3 regions of the Pseudomonas sp. COR18 genome follow, and region 2 is predicted to be linked to each of the others. Evidence: riboswitches for the same ligand, from Rfam matches in the RefSeq annotation. Region 2 holds a riboswitch; each other region holds the start of a gene.
What was found. A riboswitch is a leader RNA that binds a small molecule or an ion and turns the genes downstream of it on or off. The one in region 2 is predicted to bind cobalamin.

Region 1 (4,294 bases), 130 kb from region 2:
TGCTCCAGGTACTCGGCAATCGGCATCATCCGCCAGTACTGTCCCTCATCGCCAAAATGGATCGCCTCGATCTCCACCGGGTCCAGTTGCCCCACCAGAAACCATGAGTGGCTGCCCGGCTGGGTGACGCTGGGGTAGCGTCGCGCCCACTCGATGCGTTCGGCGCCGATCCGCAGGGAGAACTCCTCGTCCAGTTCCCTCAGCGCGCATTCGCTCGGGGTTTCCTCGCCTTCGCGGCCACCGCCGGCAAAGTCCCAGTGGCCAGGGTAGGGGATGCCGTCCTTCATGTCGCGCAGGTAGGTCAACAACTGATCGCCGCAGAGCAGTGCCAGCTTGGCTCCGGAAAACGTCGGTTCGGGCATCGTTTTTTTCTCCGCCTGTTCAGGGTCGATACAAGTGGGCATGACCGGCCCGATACAGGGATGATTCGCTGAAATGGTCGCTGCCCAGTACCCGTCCCACCAGGATCAGCGCCGTGCGCCGAAATCCCTTGGCCTCGACCTTGGCCTGGATGTCCGCCAATGTGCCCTGTACCCAGTCCTGGTCGGGCCAGGTGGCGCGGTGAATCACCGCAACCGGGCAGTCCGCGCCGTAATGAGGCAGCAGCTCGGCGACGATCTTCGCCAGATGGTTGACCCCCAAGTGAATCGCCATGGTCGCCTTGTGCCGGGCCAGGTCGCCCAGCTCCTCGCCTGCGGGCATCGCGGTCTTGTCGGCGTAACGAGTCAGGATCACGCTCTGGGAGATATCCGGCAGTGTCAGCTCGGCACCGAGCAGGGCCGCGCAGGCAGCGGTGGCGGTGACCCCGGGAACGATTTCGTGGGCGATGCCCAGCTCGCGCAGGTGGCGGATCTGCTCGCCGATGGCGCCGTACAGCGATGGGTCGCCGGAATGCACCCGGGCCACATCCTGGCCGCGGGCATCGGCCGCCCTGATCAACTCGATGATCTGTTCCAGGTGCAGTTCGGCGCTGTTGATCACCTGGCTGGCGCCATGGCCCTCCAGCACGGCCGCAGGTACCAGTGAGCCGGCATAGATGATCACCGGGCAACTGCGGATCAGGCGCTGGCCCTTGACGGTAATGAGTTCCGGATCGCCGGGGCCGGCACCGATGAAATAGACGGTCATAAACTTCTCTGAACGGGCTGCGCGCAAGGTTCCATGGGCACCGGATTTATCCGCGAAGCCCTGACGGCAGTCGCTCGTTTCGCGTCGAGCGCACGCGGAGCTCGCCGGGTGGGTTTGCGGGTAAATCCTGGGTCCACATGAACAACGCTCATGCAGGAGGAGGGGATTATCCAGGGTTTTGCCCGGTCCAGGCCAGTGCGAAGGTCGCCTGCGGGTGCTTCTGGCGTGAAATAAGCAGGCTTGCCGGGGACTGTCCCTGTTGTTCGGCCAGGGCCAGGGCGGCACTTTCGGCAACGCCGTGGCAGCCAGTATGGGCGAAAGCCAGGCTGGAGCGATGGCTCAGATGTGGCTCGTAGGGTTGCAGCGCCGTGGCGCTGAAGAACAGCAGTGGCAGTTGCAACTGTCGAGCGAGTTCCAGCAATCCCGGCTCATGGCGTTTTCCATCGATACTGGCCAGCCCGGTGACTGCCGAGAGGTCGAGTCGACAGCTCTGCAGGGCACTTTCCAGCAGTTGCCGCAGGACCGACGCCTCGCAGCCTTGCCGGCAACCGAAGCCAGCCGCCAGGGCTGGCTGCGCGGGGGGCTTTGTCATGCCCGGTGCCGAGTGTCGGCCTTGCGACGGAACAGCCAGGCGCTGATCAGGCCCAGGGCCAGCCAGAACACCGCGTTGGTCAGTTGCGAGGCGATCTTGAACTGCGCCTCCAGTGCTTCTGGTGCCAGGCTGGAATGCACGTCCGGTTGCGGTGCACCGATCACGTGGGGCACCACGACAATGGCCACGCCCAGCAGCTTGAGCAGCCAATGCCGGCCGAACACGACCAGGGCGATGGCCACGGCAGTGGAGGCAGCGGTGCTGGCCCACCAGATCTGCCGTTGCAGCAGATCCGCCGCGGCGGTGCCGGGCAGTTCCGGCGGCAGGCCGAGGGTCGGTGCCAGGCAGAAGGTGGCGTAGCCGGCCAGCCCCCAGAGCAGCCCCTGGGAGGTGCGATTGGGCGTACGCAGGGTATACAGGCCGGCGAGCATCAGGGCGAAACCGACCGCGACCACCAGGTTGCCGCCGGTGGTGGACAGCACGCGCTGCCAGCCATCTTCCGGCTCCCACGCTGCTTCATCGTGGCCTTCGTGACTATGCCCGGCCATGGCGGCGCCGGTGTGCTCATGGGCTTCGCTGGCCGGGGCCTTCTCGTAGGTTTCCGCTTCGAGAATCAGGGGGGCGACCCAGAAGCTTTGCAGCAGGGTCAGCAGCAGGGCGGCCAGCAGTCCGCTGAAGCCGGCGGTTTGGGCGATACGCTTGATCATGGCAGGGTTCTCGGTGGCACGGCTCAGTGGCACGGGAAGGCGGCGCTGTGACGTGTATCGTGGGCAGCATTATGGACCGCATCGATGTGCGAGAACCCGGCGAAATAAACCAGCAGCACGCCGAGGACGCTGGCGCCGATGGCGGCGACGAGACGTTGGCTGCGGGTCGATGTGACGGTGCCGGAATGGCTGGCGGTGGTGACGGACATGGCGCTTCCTTCTGGGTCTTCAGCAGGCGGCCACGCGCAGAAAAACCTCGGCGGGCCGGGCCCGGAGGTTTCAACAGCGCCTGCCCACCGCAGGTTTGTCATTCGATATTTCCGGGCCGGTCTCCGGGCTCGCGAGGGGTTCCAGCCTGGCTCGAACCTTCCAGCATCACCTTCCCATGCCGGCTGGCACAGTGGATCTGACGCTTCTCTCGCTTACCGTTGCGGGGGCAGCACCGGACTTGTCAGGCATGATGAAGCATCCGCCGACGCACCGGTTTCCCGTTTCACCCTGTGAAGGGCACCCAGAACAGACGAGTAGGAAAGCATGCCATCTACCGGTGCGTCAACTGAGCTGCATGGTGACCACCGGGTCGAGAAAAGGTGGGGAGGGCTGCGGTAAAAAGCCGAACCTAAAGTTATTTCTAGAATAATAATCTCAATAAAAACAATGAGTTAGATAATGCTTTTAATCTTATATCTGAGCTGATCGATCGAAAACGGCTTACCGATCACCTGCATGCCGGCGGGTACTTCGAGGCTGTCGGCGTAGCCGCTGGCAAACAGCACCGAGAGTCCGGGGCGGACCTGGCACGCGGTCCTCGCCAGGTCTCGGCCGTCCATGTCGGGCAAGCCGACATCGGTCATCAGCAGGTCGATGGGGGTGGCGGTGTCATTGAGAAACTCCAGGGCCGCGTCGCTGCCGCTGGCCTCCAGGACCCTGAACTCCAGTTCCTCCAGCACATCGACAATCAGCATGCGGACAATGGCGTCGTCTTCGACGACCAGGATGGTGGAGCTGGCTGCGCACATAAGGGGTTTCCCAAAAAAGTGAAAGCGGAGCAGGAAGGTGCCTGTCTTTTGTATTGGTAAGCGGCCAATTGCCACAAGTTCTATTTCTTGTACAAAAATATTTTGCTGTACAAGAGAGTAGGATAGCGGGTCTGATTGATGCTGGGCAGTGCGAGGCAGGAAAATGCCTTCTACGCTGTGAGAAAAATGGATCCTTTTTTTACAAAATTACGTCAAACTCCTTGGTTTTCAAGACTTCCTCCGGGGCCCGAAATGAATTCACCGTCTTCGGTTGATGAGAGCAGTTTTCGCAAACTCCTGAGTCGCAACATCAGCCTGCCGCTTGGGGTGGGTGTGCTCAGCGCAGTGTTCTTCGTTTCCCTGATCAGCTATCTGCTTTCGGTGATCCAATGGGTGCAGCACACGGACCGGGTGATCAACAACATCAATGAGGTGATGACGCTGTCTGTGGACCTGGAAACCGGCATGCGCGGTTTCCTGATCACCGGCGATGAGCACTTCCTCGACCCCTATGAAGTCGCCAAGCCGAAGATCATGGCCGAACTGCGCGGCTTGCAGCAGTTGGTGGCGGACAACCCGCAGCAGGTCGATCGTTTCAGGCGCATCGAGGCCCTGCAGGGGGCCTGGACCGAATACGCGCAATCGATGATCGATCTGCAGCGCAGCAAGGGCGACTATCGCGAAGCGATCAAGGCCGGGCGTGGCAAGCGCCTGACCGACGAGATCCGCAGCGAGTATGCCAATGCCATCGACACCGAGCAGCAACTGCGCCTGTCCCGCAATGACGATGTGCGGCGTACCACCCTATGGAGCATCACTGCCTATCTGGTCTTCGTGCTGGGCCTGAG
Region 2 (4,294 bases):
CGCCGCCGACACTTCGTCCAGCCAGTCCTCGACCGTCGCCAGGCAGGCCGGCTCCTTGAGGCTGGCCACGGCGATCGGCAACGGGTTCAGCCCGGCCGCCTGCAGGCGCTGGCAGAACACATCGACGAAGGCGGTGTTGGCCGCCTGCAGGTGCGAACGATAGAACAGCAGCGCCGCTACTGGTTGGTCGGCCTGCCAGTCGGTACGCCAATCCGCCAGTTGCGCATCGACCACGCGGGGGTGGTAGATCGCCGTGCGCGGCAAGGCGCGAGGCTCGTGCCACGGGTAATCGCGCCCCAGCCAGGTACTGGCCAGGCAATTGAACAGTTGCAGGGCGTTACCCAGCCCCCCCTGGCGCAGGAAATGCCAGAGCCGTTCGGCCTCGGCCGCCGGGACGTTGCCCAGGGCGCTCAGTTCCGGGTCGGGACGGTCATCGCCCGGCACCAGGATCAGCGCCACGCCGCGCTCGGCCAGTTGCACCAGGCGCTCGATGCCGTAGCGCCAATAGCCGATCCCGCCGTGCAACGACAGCAGGATCACCTTGGCGTGTTGCAGCACCTGGTCGACATACAGGTCGACCGAGGCATGATTCTGCACCTGCATCGGGTTGGCCAGGCGCAGGCTGGGGTAATCGTCCGGCAGTTGCTGCGCCGCTTCGGCGAGCAACGCCAGGCTGGAATCACCGCTGCACAGGATCACCAGCTCGGCGGGGGTTTGTCCCAGGTCGGCAATGTTGTCGTCCGACACGAAACCGCCGGGCTGGGTCCTGAGCAGGTGCATGGGGTCAGACCGTCAGCGCCGCGCGCAGGGTCGACTCGAGCAGGGCGGCATCCAGTTCCTGACCGATCAGCACCAGGCGGGTGACACGCGGCTCGTCAGCGCCCCAGGCACGGTCGAAGTGCTTGTCGAAACGGGTGCCCACGCCCTGGATCAGCAGGCGCATCGGCTTGTTCGGGATCGCCGCGAAGCCCTTGACCCGCAGGATGCCGTGCTTGACCACCAGTTGCGTCAGGGCATCGAGCAGCAGGCTTTCATCGGCTTGCGGCAGGTCGATGGAGATCGAGTCGAAGGCATCGTGATCGTGGTCGTCATGATCGTCGCCCTCGTGGTGGTGATCATGGTGGCTGTGACGGCTGTCGATATGTTCTTCGGAGCCGGCACCCAGGCCGAGCAGCACGTCCAGCGGCAGGCGACCGCTGCTGGCCTCGATGATCTTCACCGCCGGTGGCAGTTCCTCGGCCACTTCCAGGCGGACCTTGGCCAGGTCTTCGGGGGCGATCAGGTCGGTCTTGTTGAGAATCACCAGGTCGGCGCTGGACAACTGGTCGGCGAACAGTTCGTGCAGCGGCGACTCGTGGTCCAGGTTCGGGTCGAGCTTGCGCTGGGCGTCCACCTGGTCGGGGAAGGCGGCGAAGGTACCGGCGGCCACCGCCGGGCTGTCGACCACGGTGATCACCGCATCGACGGTGCAGGCACTGCGGATTTCCGGCCACTGGAACGCCTGGACCAGCGGTTTGGGCAACGCCAGGCCGGAGGTTTCGATGAGGATGTGGTCCAGATCGCCGCGCCGTGCCACCAGTTCGCGCATCACCGGGAAGAACTCTTCCTGCACGGTGCAGCACAGGCAGCCATTGGCCAGTTCGAAGACACGACCGACCGCCTCTTCCTCGGTGCAACCGATCGAGCACTGCTTGAGGATTTCACCATCGATGCCGAGTTCGCCGAACTCGTTGACGATCACCGCAATGCGGCGGCCCTGGGCGTTGTCGAGCATGTGGCGCAACAAGGTGGTCTTGCCCGAGCCGAGGAAGCCGGTGACGATGGTGACGGGAAGCTTGGCCAGTGTTTTCATCGGGATGCCCCTTGGCAAAAATAGCGGGCATACGGGACGAGAACCGCTGCCGGAACAGGCGCGGGTAGGTTCGCCACCGGATCACCCCGCCCGGTTTAAGTGAAATTCTGTCACGAGGCAGGTCTCCTGGCTTGCGGGCGGGTGTTCGGCAGTCGCCCGATCACCGGGTCTTGCGCCTTCCCGCCCCCAAGGGGCAGTGGCCAGGCAAGACTATCAAACCGCTCACAGTTGCGGGGGCAGCCGCGGCTTGCCGCGTTCCCATCTTAGCTTCGGCCGGATGCCGAAGAACCTCGAACCTGCAAGGCTACGCAGTGCGCGGGAGCAGGTCAATCTCGACGGCCGCTGTGGTTTAATTGCGCCCCCCTTTCACCCTGCCCGTTTCAAGGAAGCCCGCCCATGAGTGCCACCGGCACCACCACCGTCCTGGTCATCGGTTATGTCTGGCCCGAACCCCGTTCCTCGGCCGCCGGTGGGCACATGATGCAGATTCTCGAAAGCTTCCTCGAAGCCGGCTGGCACATCACCTTCGCCAGCCCCGCCAGCGTCGGCGAGCACAAGGCCGACCTGCAGAGCCTGGGAATCGACGAACAGGCCATCGAGCTCAACAACAGCAGCTTCGACACCTTCATCACCGCCCTGCAGCCGGATGTGGTGCTGTTCGACCGCTTCATGATGGAGGAGCAGTTCGGCTGGAGGGTCGAGAAGCACTGCCCCGACGCCATCCGCGTGCTGGAAACCTCCGACCTGCAAAGCCTGCGCGACGCCCGCCAGCAGCAGCTCAAGGAACGCCTGAAGGCCGATCCGGATCCGAACGACTTCAGCACGCTGTTTGCCCCCGACCTGCCGCAGGTGTTCCAGCAGATGAGCGAAACCGATCAGGCCCAGCGCGAGATCGCGGCGATCTACCGCTCGGACCTGAGCCTGATGATCTCCGATGTCGAGATTCGCCTGTTGACCGAGCAGTTCCGGCTGCCGCCGGCGCTGCTGCACTGGTGCCCGCTGATGCTCGATCAGCCCGCTGCCTTTCGGCCGTTCGAGGAGCGCGCGCATTTCCTCAGCATCGGCAACTTTCGCCACGCACCGAACTGGGACGCGGTGCTCTGGATGAAAACCACCCTCTGGCCGCTGATCCGCCAGCAATTGCCGAGCGCGCAACTGCACGTCTACGGCGCCTATACACCGCCCAAGGCCACCGCCCTGCATAACCCGACCCAGGGCTTTCACGTGCTGAACTGGGCCGAGGATGCCTTGCAGGTCATGAGTGCGGCGCGCATCTGCCTGGCACCGTTGCGCTTTGGCGCCGGGATCAAGGGCAAGCTCGCCGATGCCATGCTCTGCGGCACGCCAAACGTCACCACGCCGATCGGTGCCGAAGCCATGCACGGCGACTTGCCCTGGCCCGGCGCCATCGAGACCCGCGCCGAAGCCCTGGCCGCGGCCGCCGTGCAGCTCTACCAGGACCCGGCGGCCTGGCGGCAGGCCCAGGTCGCAGGCCAGGCCTTGCTGGCCGCCCGCTACGACCGGCGTCAGCACGGCCCGGCCCTGGTGGCGCGTATCGAGCAATGCCGGCAGCGACTGGCGCAACATCGGCGCGACAACTTCACCGGCGCCATGCTGCGGCATCACCATCACAAGAGCACCCAGTACATGGCCCAGTGGATCGAGGCGAAAAACCGCAAGGCCTGAGGCCTCATGCCGAAGGCAGGAACAACCGGGCAATCTCGATCAGTTGCGGCCCCCGATCCGGCGCCAGCACCAGGGCCGAACGCGGCGGCAACAGCCGGCCCTCCGGCGAACGGGCGGGTTTCCTGGCGAAGTTCACCGTGATCAGGGTGCCGTCGCTGAACGAGGTACGCTGAACCAGGCGATCGGCCGAGAACACCTGAAAATCGCTCAGCCGCTCGGTGAACAGCCTTTCGTGCAACGGCCGAAACACCTTGTCATAGGCCCGAATGAACGGCAGATCGCGGGCCAGCACCTGGTCGTTGAGGTGATACAGGGGCGGTACCATGTGCAGCAACTGCAGCAACGCCGTGGTTTCCCGCTCGCTGGAGAACTTCAGCGAGCCATATTCCCAATGGTGGGTACTGACCAGGCTGTCGTGGAACACCAACTGATACAGCGGCAGGCGAAACTGCGCCGAGGTGACGAAGCGGGCGACCGCCGGCTTGAGCGGTATCGGCTTGAAATACAGGTCCGGGGTCTCCGGCGGCCAGTACCCGCCGCGGTAGAACGGCGACTGCTTGTTCTTGCCGATATCCGGGTCCATCCAGGCGAACGGCTGGGTGGCGATGCCATGGCTGTAGGCGATGCTGGGCACATAGAAGGCCACCCCACCCTCGCTGCCGGTGACCAGCCCCAGCTCGGTGCCGGGAAACTGCAAACGGCGCCTGCGCGCCTCGGCATCCTCGCGCTCGCTGGTTTCCCGGCCCGGGGTATAGT
Region 3 (4,294 bases), 2.3 Mb from region 2:
CGAAGAAAGGTGCGCAATTGGTCAGGAGAGTGGCGACCGCGACATCGGTGCGTCTGATCGCCAGATGCATCACCGCCAGGTCGGCGGTAAAGAACAATGTTGCCAGCAATGCCAGTCCGTAGAAGTTCCAGTTCCTGGGTAGGCGCAGTAGTTGCACGGGTTGGAGTGCACAGATCAGCAGCATGAACGGGATCGCCAACAGGACCCTGTAGAAGGCCGAGACTTCGGCATCGAAAGGCAGGGCCTTGACAATGACCGGCGCAACTCCTAACAGCGCGGAGCCGGTTACCAGTAACAGAATCCGGGAGTGACTGCGCTCGGCCCGCATGACTGGTCGATTCATGGTTGCAAGCCGGGATGCTTATTGGCGACCCGTGCCTTGAAGGCCTTGCGATCGACAACCGCTCGCGTGTGGAGGCCCGATAAAATGCGTTCCGAGCCATCGCTCGCCTCGACTGCGAACTCGATGCTTTTATCGGTTGCCTGGATGACCGTGGCACGCACGCTAAGGGTAAAGCCTGCCGGTGTCGGGGCCAGGTGCTGGCTGTCATGGGCGATGCCGACGGTCATGAGGGTATCGGGTAGCAAACCCTCGATGGCCATCATTGCCGCCAGCTCTGACAGCCAAAGCAGTATCGGGGTAGCGAGGGCGGGGATGTCATTGTTCCAGTGTGTGGCCAGGTCGATCGGTTGGACGGTATGTCTCAGCAGTCCGATTCGACCGATGAGGTCAGGCATGATGAGCTTCCTTGTGCAGGTGGCCGGGAGCGCTCTGGAGGATTTGCTCAAGGAGTAAAAGCATTTCCTCAAGCATGGGCATAGGGGTGTTGAGGGGCGGGGCAAAAATCACTGCGTCACCATGCCGGTGTGCAGCAAAACCGCTGGCGGGATAGAGATTCAGGCCTTTGGCCCAGGCGAGCCGTACCAGGCTTTCGGCGGCTTGGGCACCCGGTACGAAGGGTGTTTTGCGAGGTTTGTCCTGGACTATTTCCACTCCCCATAACATGCCTGCCCCGCGAATCTGGCCAATGATGGGTGAGCTGTCCGTGCACCGCTGCAGATATGATTCGATGATTGGCCCGCGGCTGGCGGATAGAGGTACCAGGCCCTCGGTTTCGAGCACGTCCAGGACGGCATGGCCAACTGCGGCCCCTATGGGATGATTGGAATGGGTGTGGCCGTAGGAAAACACCCCGCTACCCAGTTCGATTGCCTCTTTGATCGCCTCTGTCACCAGGATGCCGGACAACGGGAAATATCCCGCATTGAGACCCTTGCCCAGCACACTGATGTCGGCCTTGACTTGACCGTGGTCCATGGCCAGCCAGGTGCCGGTGCGACCGAGGCCAGTCAGTACCTCATCGGCGATCAGCAGTACATCGTTGCGTTTACAGATGTCGCTGATCGTTTCCAGGTAGCCTGCCGGTGGGAGGATGGCCGCTCCTGAAGCTCCGGTGATGGGCTCTATGAGCAGGGCCGCCACTGCGTCGGCCCCGATCTGGCCCAGCTCGATTTCCAGTGCCTGGGCACAGGCGAGTTGGCAGGCCTTGCGGCTCTTGCCGTAAGGGCAGCGGTAGCAGTAGGGGGTGGGAATTGTTGGCCGTTGGTCGGGACTGCAGACATTGCGACGCCTGGGCCAATGACCGGATAGGGACAGGCTGGCCTGGGTCGAGCCGTGATAGCTGATGGTCCTGCTCAAGATATGTCTCTTTTTTGACCGGCCGACCTCGTCCCAGTATTGAATTGCAGTGCGGCAGGCTGCCTCCACGGCTTCTGAACCGCTATTGACGAAAAATGCTCCGGCCTGCCCGAGCTTGCTGCAGAGTCTTTGTGCCAATCGCTCGGCCGGGAGGTTCAGCGATTGTGTGCGATAGGCGGCGCTGAGCCTGTGGGCTTGCATCCGCATCCGATCGATGATGTATGGGTGGCCGTGACCCAGGGAGCAGGCTATGGCGCCGGAGCAGCCATCGAGAATCGTCCTGTTGTCATCGGTCATGATCGTGCTGCCCTGGGCCGAGAAGGCTATCGGGTAGTGCTGACGCAGGTTTGGCTTGATCAGGTGCACGCCGTTGCCTCACTGAGGTGTTATGTGGAGAAACGTTATTCCCACCTTTACCCTCAGGAGAAATGAGTTTTCCTCGTGAGGCTCATTTCTCCTGTTCATGCCACCGTTCGCCGGGGCTGGCGGTCGACTTCAATTGACGCTCCACCCCCAACCCTCTAACCTTCCCGGCTTGTTTCAGGTGCTCTGTGGCCCGGTGTCAACAGAGTGAAACAGGGAAGCCGGTGAGCCCTTCGAGAGGCGCGATCCCGGCGCTGCCCCCGCAACGGTAAATGAGTCAAGACTGCGCTTTTCGCCACTGTGCCGACGGCATGGGAAGGCGCGCGGTCCCGCGTTCGCGCGCTCATGAGCCCGGAGACCGGCCTGATCCATTCCACAGCATCACGGCGGGCGATGCTGGACGGCTTTGGCCGTGCCTGCGTCTGCCCGCCGTTTGCGTTATCCAGCCCAACGGAGAGCTGTCATGAACGAGTCCCCCGAGCGCGACGAACGCCACCTGGCGCGCATGCAGCGCAAGAAGGCGGTGATCGACGAGCGTATCGCCAATGCCCCCAACGAGTGTGGCCTGCTGCTGGTGCTGACCGGCAACGGCAAGGGCAAGAGCAGCTCGGCTTTCGGCATGCTCGCCCGGGCCATGGGCCACGGCATGCAGTGCGGCGTGGTGCAGTTCATCAAGGGCCGCAACAGCACCGGCGAGGAGCTGTTTTTCCGCCGCTTCCCCGAGCAGGTGCGCTTCCACGTGATGGGTGAGGGCTTTACCTGGGAAACCCAGGACCGCCAGCGTGACATCGCCGCGGCCGAGGCGGCCTGGGCGGTGTCCCGGGAAATGCTCGCCAACCCGGAGATCGGCCTGGTGGTGCTCGATGAGCTGAATATCGCCCTCAAGCATGGCTATCTGGATCTGGACCAGGTGCTGAGCGACCTGCAGGCCCGTCCACCGATGCAGCACGTGGTGGTGACCGGGCGCGGCGCCAAGCCGGAGCTGATCGACCTGGCCGACACCGTCACCGAGATGGGCCTGCTCAAGCACGCGTTCCAGGCCGGGATCAAGGCGCAGAAAGGCATCGAACTATGACTCAGGCGCGTCATTGCCCGGCGGTGCTGATTGCCGCGCCGGCCTCCGGCCAGGGCAAGACCACGGTGACAGCGGCCCTGGCGCGTCTGCATCGCAACCAGGGGCGCAAGGTCCGGGTATTCAAGTGTGGCCCGGATTTTCTCGACCCGATGATTCACGAGCGCGCCAGTGGCGCACCGGTGTACCAGCTCGACCTGTGGATGGTCGGTGCCGAGGAAAGCCGTCGGCTGCTCTGGGAAGCGGCGGGCGAGGCCGACCTGATCCTGATCGAGGGGGTCATGGGGCTGTTCGACGGCACGCCATCGAGCGCCGACCTGGCGCGGCACTTCGGTGTGCCGGTGCTGGCGGTGATCGACGGTACGGCCATGGCCCAGACCTTCGGCGCGCTGGCCCTGGGGTTGGCGCGCTACCAGCCGGACCTGCCGTTCGCCGGGGTGCTGGCCAACCGGGTCGGTACCCCGCGTCATGCGCAATTGCTCGAAGGCAGCCTGACCGAAGGCCTGCGTTGGTACGGTGCGCTCTCCCGCGAGACCGGGATCGAGCTGCCGAGCCGGCACCTCGGGCTGGTCCAGGCCAGCGAGCTGAACGACCTGGATCGTCGCCTGGATGTCGCCGCCCAGGCCCTGGGCGCCAGTTGCGAAGTCGCCTTGCCGCCGGCGGTCGAGTTCGCCGCACCGCCAGCAGCGGCCGTCGAGCCGCTATTGGCCGGTGTTCGAATCGCGGTGGCCCACGACGAAGCGTTTGCCTTCATCTATGGCGCCAACCTGGATCTGTTGCGCGCGCTGGGGGCCGAGCTGTGCTTCTTCTCGCCCATACATGATGCCGAACTGCCGCCGGCCGACAGTCTGTACCTGCCGGGCGGCTACCCGGAATTGCACCACCGGATGCTGGCGCAGAACCATTCGATGCTGGCGGCGATCCGTGGGCACCACGCGGCGGGCAAGCCGCTGCTCGCCGAGTGCGGTGGCATGCTTTACTTGCTCGAGGCGCTGACCGATGTCGACGGCCAGCGGGCCGAACTGCTCGGCTTGCTGGCGGGAGAGGCGGTGATGCAGAAACGCCTGGCCGCTCTGGCCCTGCAGGCCGTGGAACTGCCGGAAGGCTTGCTGCGCGGGCATACGTACCACCACTCGTTGACCACCACCGAGCTGGCGCCG

Region 1: it holds a riboswitch for cobalamin, as region 2 does, so the genes downstream of both, ACM62G_RS28400 (CbtB domain-containing protein) here and cobW (cobalamin biosynthesis protein CobW) in region 2, are expected to answer to the same signal.
Region 3: it holds a riboswitch for cobalamin, as region 2 does, so the genes downstream of both, cobO (cob(I)yrinic acid a,c-diamide adenosyltransferase) here and cobW (cobalamin biosynthesis protein CobW) in region 2, are expected to answer to the same signal.

What each region holds. Positions count from the first base shown of each region.
Region 1 is NZ_CP183808.1:6,315,585-6,319,878, reverse strand. It holds gene ACM62G_RS28420 (NUDIX hydrolase) at 1-362, opposite strand, end outside; gene cobM (precorrin-4 C(11)-methyltransferase) at 382-1,128, opposite strand; gene ACM62G_RS28410 (cobalamin biosynthesis protein) at 1,295-1,720, opposite strand; gene ACM62G_RS28405 (CbtA family protein) at 1,717-2,427, opposite strand; gene ACM62G_RS28400 (CbtB domain-containing protein) at 2,451-2,636, opposite strand; cobalamin riboswitch at 2,733-2,957, opposite strand; gene ACM62G_RS28395 (response regulator) at 3,090-3,446, opposite strand; partial or broken gene ACM62G_RS28390 (CHASE3 domain-containing protein) at 3,699-4,294, shown strand, end outside.
Region 2 is NZ_CP183808.1:6,448,837-6,453,130, forward strand. It holds gene cobN (cobaltochelatase subunit CobN) at 1-780, opposite strand, end outside; gene cobW (cobalamin biosynthesis protein CobW) at 785-1,852, opposite strand; cobalamin riboswitch at 1,951-2,160, opposite strand; gene ACM62G_RS29000 (glycosyltransferase) at 2,249-3,538, shown strand; gene ACM62G_RS29005 (glycoside hydrolase) at 3,543-4,294, opposite strand, start outside.
Region 3 is NZ_CP183808.1:4,176,005-4,180,298, forward strand. It holds gene ACM62G_RS19285 (DMT family transporter) at 1-343, opposite strand, end outside; gene ACM62G_RS19290 (thioesterase family protein) at 340-738, opposite strand; gene ACM62G_RS19295 (aminotransferase class III-fold pyridoxal phosphate-dependent enzyme) at 731-2,065, opposite strand; cobalamin riboswitch at 2,225-2,444, shown strand; gene cobO (cob(I)yrinic acid a,c-diamide adenosyltransferase) at 2,526-3,137, shown strand; gene ACM62G_RS19305 (cobyrinate a,c-diamide synthase) at 3,134-4,294, shown strand, end outside.